2 regions of the Mumia zhuanghuii genome follow, and region 2 is predicted to be linked to the other one. Evidence: predicted binding sites of a transcription regulator. Region 2 holds the regulator's gene; the other holds the start of a gene.

Region 1 (3,401 bases), 760 kb from region 2:
GGTCACGCAGCGGCCCGGGCAGGAGCCCCGCGCGCGTCGTCGCACCGACGAGGGTGAACTGCGGGATCTGCAGCGGGATCGCTGTCGCCCCTGGGCCCTTGCCGATGATGACGTCGACCCGGAAGTCCTCCATCGCCATGTAGAGCAGCTCCTCGGCGGGCCGCGACATGCGGTGGATCTCGTCGACGAAGAGGACGTCGCCCTCGTTGATGCCCGAGAGAATCGCTGCGAGGTCGCCGGCGTGCTGGATCGCCGGGCCACTGGTGAGCCGCAGCGACGTGCCGAGCTCGGCCGCGATGATCATCGCCAGCGTCGTCTTGCCGAGCCCCGGTGGACCGGAGAGAAGGACGTGGTCGGGGGTGCGCCCGCGGCCGCGGGCCGCGGTCAGGACGAGCGTGAGCTGCTCGCGGACACGCTCCTGGCCGATCAGCTCCTCGAGCGAGCGCGGCCGCAGCGCCGCCTCGTACGCCTGCTCCTCCGAGACGACCTCGGGGCGTACGAGCCGTGCTTCGAGCTCAGCCTGCTCGGCGGCGTCGAGGTGTCGGGCGTCGAGATCATGGTCGTCCATGGGTGCGGGCTCCTCCCTCATGCCTTCGAGAGCGTACGCAGGGCTGCGCGCAGCAGGACGGACACGTCGACCGTCCCGGCGTTCTCGACCTGCTCGGCGGCGACGGCCACGACAGCAGCGACGGCGTTATCGGCCTCGCGGGCGCTCCATCCCAGGCCGACGAGCGCACCGTGGACCTGGGGACGCCAGTCGGCCTCGCCCGGAGCGGCGGCCGCTGCGGCGGGAGCCGCCACCGTGCGTACGGCGCCGATGCGGTCCTTGAGCTCCAGCACGATCCGCTGCGCTCCCTTGGTCCCGATGCCAGGCACCTTCGTGAGCGACTTGAAGTCCTCCTCGGCGATCGCCCGTCGCAGCCCCTCGGGGCCGAGCACGGCGATGATCGCCTGGGCGACCTTCGGGCCGACACCGCTCGCGGTCTGGGCGAGCTCGAACGTGTCGCGCTCGTCGTCGTCCCCGAACCCGTACAGCGTCATCGAGTCCTCGCGCACCACCAGGCTCGTCGCCACCTGCGCCTGCTCGCCGTGCCGCAAGCCGGCGAGGGTGCCGGGCGTGCACTGGACGAGCATGCCGATGCCGCCGACGTCGAGCACGGCGGAGTCGAGGGCGGTGGCGGCGACCGTGCCGCGGACGAAGGCGATCATCGGGCCTTCCTTCTGTGGGGAGCGGGGGCAGCAGGGGGGCTGCTGGGGATCCGTGAACGGATGGGCTCGGCGGCGGTACGGGTCGGGCCGCTCGGCTTCCGGGCGGCGGCGAGCGCGGCATCGAGCCGGTTGACCGAGGTGCCACGCCATACGTGGCAGATGGCGAGCGCGAGTGCATCCGCGGCGTCAGCGGGCCTCGGCGCCACCTCCAGGCCGAGGATCCGCGTGACCATGGCGGTGACCTGGGCCTTGTCAGCGCGGCCGCTGCCGGTGACGGCGGCCTTCACCTCGCTCGGCGTGTGGAGCGCGACGGGGAGACCGCGGCGCGCGGCGGCGACCATCGCGACCCCGCTGGCCTGCGCGGTGCCCATGACCGTGGAGACGTTGTTCTGGCTGAAGACGCGCTCGACGGCGACGACGTCGGGCTCGTACGTCTCGATCGCCTCCGACAGCGCGCGCTCGATCGCGAGCAGGCGCAACGCGACGTCGTCGCCCGCGGGAGTCCGGATCACGTCCACGGCGATCGCCCGCAGCGGTCGTCCGACGCGTCCTTCGACGACGCCGACGCCGCACCGCGTCAGGCCGGGGTCGACGCCCAGGACGCGGATCATGGCCGTCACGCGCGGCCTCCCGGCGCACACCACAGCGAACACATGTTCGACACCCTAGCGGCGACCGGCCCAGCGGGTGAGCCGACGCGCCGAGGACGCCGACGACCCCTCCGCCGGGGCGGAGGGGTCGTCGGTACGGCGTGGCGGAGCAACTACTTCTTGAAGGCGTCCTTGACCTTCTCGCCGGCCTGCTTCAGATCAGACTTCGACTGGTCGCCCTTGCCCTCGGCCTCCTGCGCCTCGTCACCGCGCGCCTTGCCGGCGGTCTCCTTGGCCTTGCCCTTGAGGTCCTCGCCCTTGTTGCTGAGCTTGTCGTCGAGACCCATCGCAGTCATCTCCTCAAGATCGGTTCTCCGTTACAGAGGAGGGGTACCCAGCCGGCGCCGCACTACACGTCAGCCGTCGCCACCGCCACCGCCACCGCCACCGCCGTCGCCGCCGCCGAATCCACCGCCGCCGCCGATGCCGCGGTCGGAGTGTCCCGCCCCCTGCCCTGGCGCACCCAGCCTCCCCTGGTGCCCGGGCTGCGTCGGGGACGGTACGGCGCGTGCGACGGGTCGTCTACCGTGCTCGCACCCCACGGCAGGGCGTACAGCGCCTTCGCGATCTCCTTGATCCGGCGCTCCGTGTCGCGGCGCCCCGGCGCGGGCTCCACGTGCATCACGACGCCGTTGCAAGTCACAACGATCGGGCGCCATCCGAGCTCGGCCACCGCTGGTGGTCCGGCCGCCGCGCCGGCGAACTCCGGCATCCACGGCACAGGATCACCGAAGTCAGTGCGCCGCCGACGTGCGATCCGCCAGAACGTGCCTCCCGCTCGCAAGATGTCCATGGGTCATCCTGGCACCGGGACGGTGCGAGTGGAAGAGATCGGGAGAATGCGTCAACCGATCACGGGGGTCCGAACCCGATGAAGGTGTAGCCCGGGCCGCGCCCAGGTTCGCCCCACGCGCTGGTCGTGCCGAGGCTGAGACGCGGGCCGTACGGCACGTGCGACGGATCGTCCGCCGTGCTGGCGGCCCACGGCAGGGCGTACAGGGCCTCGGCGATCTCCTTGATCCGGCGCTCCGTGTCGCGGCGGCCCGGCGCGGGCTCCACGTGCATCACGACGCCGTTGCAGGTCACGACGATCGGGCGGCGCCCCAGCTCGGACGAGGTGGGTGGCTCGGCCACGCCGCCGGCGAACTCCGGCATCCACGGCACAGGGTCATCGACGTTGGCGCGCCGCCGCCGGGCGATCCGCCAGAACGTCCCTCCCGTCCGCAGGATGTCCATGCCTCATCGTGACACCGCGACCGTGCGGGCGGAAGAGATCAGGACGAAACGCCCGAGCTGCCCTGCCAGTCCGGGCCGAGCTGGTACGGGTCACCGGACGTGTCGACGAGCGTCGTCCGCGGGCGACGGCTGATGTCCTCGATGAGGGCCCGGATGCGCGCCCGTGAGGCTCGCCAGCCCTTGACGCGCTCCGTCCCGACGACGGTGCCGCCGCGGCGGACGACGACCGTCCACCCGAAGAACACCGCCCGGGCGAGCGCCACGACGGGCAGCAGCATGAGCAGGATCGCGAGCTCCAGGCCGAAC
Region 2 (3,401 bases):
CGACTCCGGCCTGTGGCACCTCCTGCGGACGGACACCCTGCCCGTCGCGGACGCGTGCACGCTCGTGGGCGCGGTCAGCGACAACCTCGCCACCAACGTGCTGCTGCGACGGCTCGGCCTCGAGGCCATCACACAGACGGCGACGCGGATCGGCATGGAGCGCAGTCGGCTCCTCGACCGGGTTCGCAACGATCGCGGCCCCGAGCACCCCCCGACGCTCTCGGTCGGGTGCGCGGCAGACCTCGCGCACTTCTGCGCACGCCTCCATCGCCGCGAGATCCTGTCGCCCACCATCAGCGAGATGGTCAGCGGATGGCTCGGCGCGAACACCGACCTGTCCATGGTCGCCAGCGCCTTCGGCCTCGACCCGCTCGCCCACGCCGGTCCGGACCGCGGCGTCGTCCTCTGGAACAAGACCGGCACGATCGAGACCGTACGGGGCGACGTCGGGCTTGTGTCCAGCCCGGCACGCACCCTCGCGTACGCGGTGATCGCGGAGTGGGACGACGACGCCGAGCCGTCCGTGCGCGACCGCGTGCTGGACGACATGCGCGCGGTCGGGCTCTGGCTGCGCGCCGTCATCGACGGTCACGCCTGAGCGCTCTGCGACACGATCGCAACGAAGACCGTCGCTCTCAGTAGAGAGGCACGTAGATCGTCGCGCCGGCCACGATCTCGCCCGCGCTCGCGAGCGAGTTGAGGTCAGCGATGTCTTGGACGGTCTCGCGGATGTCGCCCCGAGGGTTGGCCTCGGCCGCGAGGTCCCAGACGGTCTCGCCCGGCTGCACGGTCACCACCCGGCTCGGGACAGGCTCGCCCGCCTCCGAGGTCGCGATGACCTGCGTGCCCAACCCGACGGTGAGCCCGCCGAAGGCGACCATCGCCGCGACGAACACCACGAAACGCCCCCGACGCGTCAGCCGGTACGACGACTTACGCGGGGCGGCACGACGCTCCGGACGTGCCGTGGGTCGCGTCGGCGCCGTGTGCGCCGCCGGCCTCCCCTTGCCTGCGGGGTGACGCGCCACTGCTCGGGTCAGCGGCGTGTCGAGGGTGATCACGGTGCGGTCGCAGGTGCTGGGGACGGTGCTCATCGTGTCCTCCTGGTCTCGGACTCGTACGGCCTGCCCGACGGCGGCGAGACGGCTGACCAGCTGGTGGATCCGTAGCCGGAGCCGAACACGCGTTCGATCGAACATGTGTACGAACCTAACCACACGCACCGACAGATGTGAAGGACCCGCTCGAACAAACTTTCGAGTGTCGTACGACACGCGACGGTCGAACATATGTTTGATCGAACCGCCGCCCGGTACTAGGGTCAGTACATGACCAAAGCCGAGGTTTCCGAGCTCCCCGACGGCCCACCGGACGCGAGCGGGCTGACTCCCCGCCAGCGCCGCGTGCTCGAGATCATCCGCGAGTCGATCGAGCAGAAGGGCTACCCGCCCAGCATGCGCGAGATCGGCGCTGCGGTGGGTCTCGCGAGCGTCTCCTCGGTCGCTCACCAGCTCAAGGTCCTCGAGCGCAACGGCTTCGTCCGCCGCGACCCCAACCGCCCGCGCGCGATCGAGGTCTTCCTTCCCGACGTCCTCGCGGCCCGCCGCTCGATCGGCGACGCACTCGACTTCGGCTTCGACGACACCGCGTCCGGCGACGCGCGCCCCGCGCCAGCGTACGTGCCGATGGTCGGCCGGATCGCCGCCGGTGGGCCGATCCTGGCCGAGGAGCGCGTCGAGGAGATCATGCCGCTCCCCCGCACGCTCGTCGGCGAGGGCACCTTGTTCATGCTCGAGGTCCGCGGAGACTCGATGGTCGATGCCGCGATCTGCGACGGCGACTACGTGGTCGTCCGTCAGCAGCCGACCGCCGAGAACGGCGAGATCGTCGCTGCCCTCCTCGACGGCGAGGCGACCGTCAAGACACTGCAGCGCAAAGACGGCGAGATCTGGCTCCTCCCCCACAACCCGGCGTACGACCCGATCGACGGCACCGACGCCACGATCCTCGGCAAGGTCACCACGGTCATGCGACGCGTCTGACCCCACGTGTCGTGTGGTGGGCGCGAGATCCCCTCGGTCTCGCGCCCACATGTGTGTCCGGACCCGCCCCGCGACGCCCCCTCCCGCGCTCGCCGGCGAGCCGGCACCCGTACGTCAGTTGGCGGACGCGGCCGCGTCGAGCCGCTTGAGCGCTCCCAAGATCTGCCCGCGATCGACCGTCCGCCACATCGGCGGCATCGAGGAAGCGAGGAACGACCCGTACCGCGCCTTGGCCAGGCGGGAGTCGAGCACCGCGACGACGCCGCGGTCGTCGGAGCGGCGGATGAGCCGTCCGGCCCCTTGAGCCAGCAGGAGCGCGGCGTGGGTCGCGGCCACCGCCATGAAGCCGTTGCCGCCCTGGCGTTCGACGAGGCGCTGGCGCGCGCTCATCAGCGGGTCGTCGGGTCGAGGGAACGGGATCCGGTCGATGATCACGAGCTGACACGTCGTGCCAGGCAGATCGATGCCCTGCCACAGGCTCAACGTGCCGAAGAGGCACGTGTGCGGGTCTTCGGTGAACCGGCGCGCCAGCTCGGGCAGCTGCGCGTCTCCTTGGCACAGCACCTCGATCTCCGGCAGCCGCTCGCGGACGACCTCGGTCGCCGCCTCGGCGGCCCGCCGTGACGAGAAGAGCCCGAGCGTACGCCCGCCTGCCGCACGGACGAGGTCGACGATCTCGTCCGCGGTCGCGTCGGCCATCCCGTCGCGCCCCGGCGGCGGCAGGTGGCGCGCGACGTAGAGCATCGCCTGCTTCGCGTAGTCGAACGGCGAGCCCACGTCGACCGCGTCCCATGCGAAGTCGCGTTCGTCGGACTCGGCCTTGTCCGCGGGGCCGACCCCGACCTGCTCCGTCGCCCACAGCCCGACCGATCGTGCCACGGAGTCGAAGCCGCCACCCAGCTTGAGCGTCGCGCTGGTGAGCACGACCGTGTTCTCGCCGAACAGCTTGTCGCGCAACGTCAGTGCCACGTCGACGGGCGCGATACGCAGCTCGTTGCCGCCACGCGAGCCCTCACGCTCGGCGAGCCACAGCACGTCGGCCTCGGAGGCCGCCGCCATGCGTTCGGCGACCTTGCGGACCTCGTCGACGAGCCCCTTGACCTGCTGGCGAGCCGCATCGGTCTCGCCCTCCTGCGACTCCTTCGGGATCGCAGAGTGGCACGCGCGCGCGGTGTCTCGTACGAGGGCCAGCGCGTCCGCGAGCTGGTCGGTCGGTGACGCGATGCGACCCGGCGGGGTCACCTCGAGAGCGTCGCGCAGCGCGTCGGTCGCGTCCTCGAGGTCATCGGCCTCCCGCCCGCGGACGAAGGCCCGGGCGCGGCGCGCGGCCCGCTCGACCATCGGAGGCGACAGCTCGGC

What was found. Region 2 encodes LexA, which represses DNA repair genes until DNA is damaged. Its sites were predicted from a motif close to TCGAACANNTGTTCGA; they were not measured.
Region 1: the regulator LexA is predicted to act here: its motif matches at 1,855-1,870, upstream of ruvC (crossover junction endodeoxyribonuclease RuvC).

The regions. Positions count from the first base shown of each region.
Region 1 is NZ_JBHUFT010000008.1:1,176,610-1,180,010, reverse strand. It holds gene ruvB (Holliday junction branch migration DNA helicase RuvB) at 1-568, opposite strand, end outside; gene ruvA (Holliday junction branch migration protein RuvA) at 586-1,209, opposite strand; gene ruvC (crossover junction endodeoxyribonuclease RuvC) at 1,206-1,808, opposite strand; gene ACFSDF_RS14075 (CsbD family protein) at 1,973-2,155, opposite strand; gene ACFSDF_RS14070 (hypothetical protein) at 2,209-2,652, opposite strand; gene ACFSDF_RS14065 (hypothetical protein) at 2,712-3,095, opposite strand; gene ACFSDF_RS14060 (hypothetical protein) at 3,134-3,401, opposite strand, start outside.
Region 2 is NZ_JBHUFT010000008.1:1,931,881-1,935,281, reverse strand. It holds gene ACFSDF_RS17765 (serine hydrolase) at 1-598, shown strand, start outside; gene ACFSDF_RS17760 (LysM peptidoglycan-binding domain-containing protein) at 636-1,199, opposite strand; gene lexA (transcriptional repressor LexA) at 1,329-2,042, shown strand; gene ACFSDF_RS17750 (ATP-dependent DNA helicase) at 2,157-3,401, opposite strand, start outside.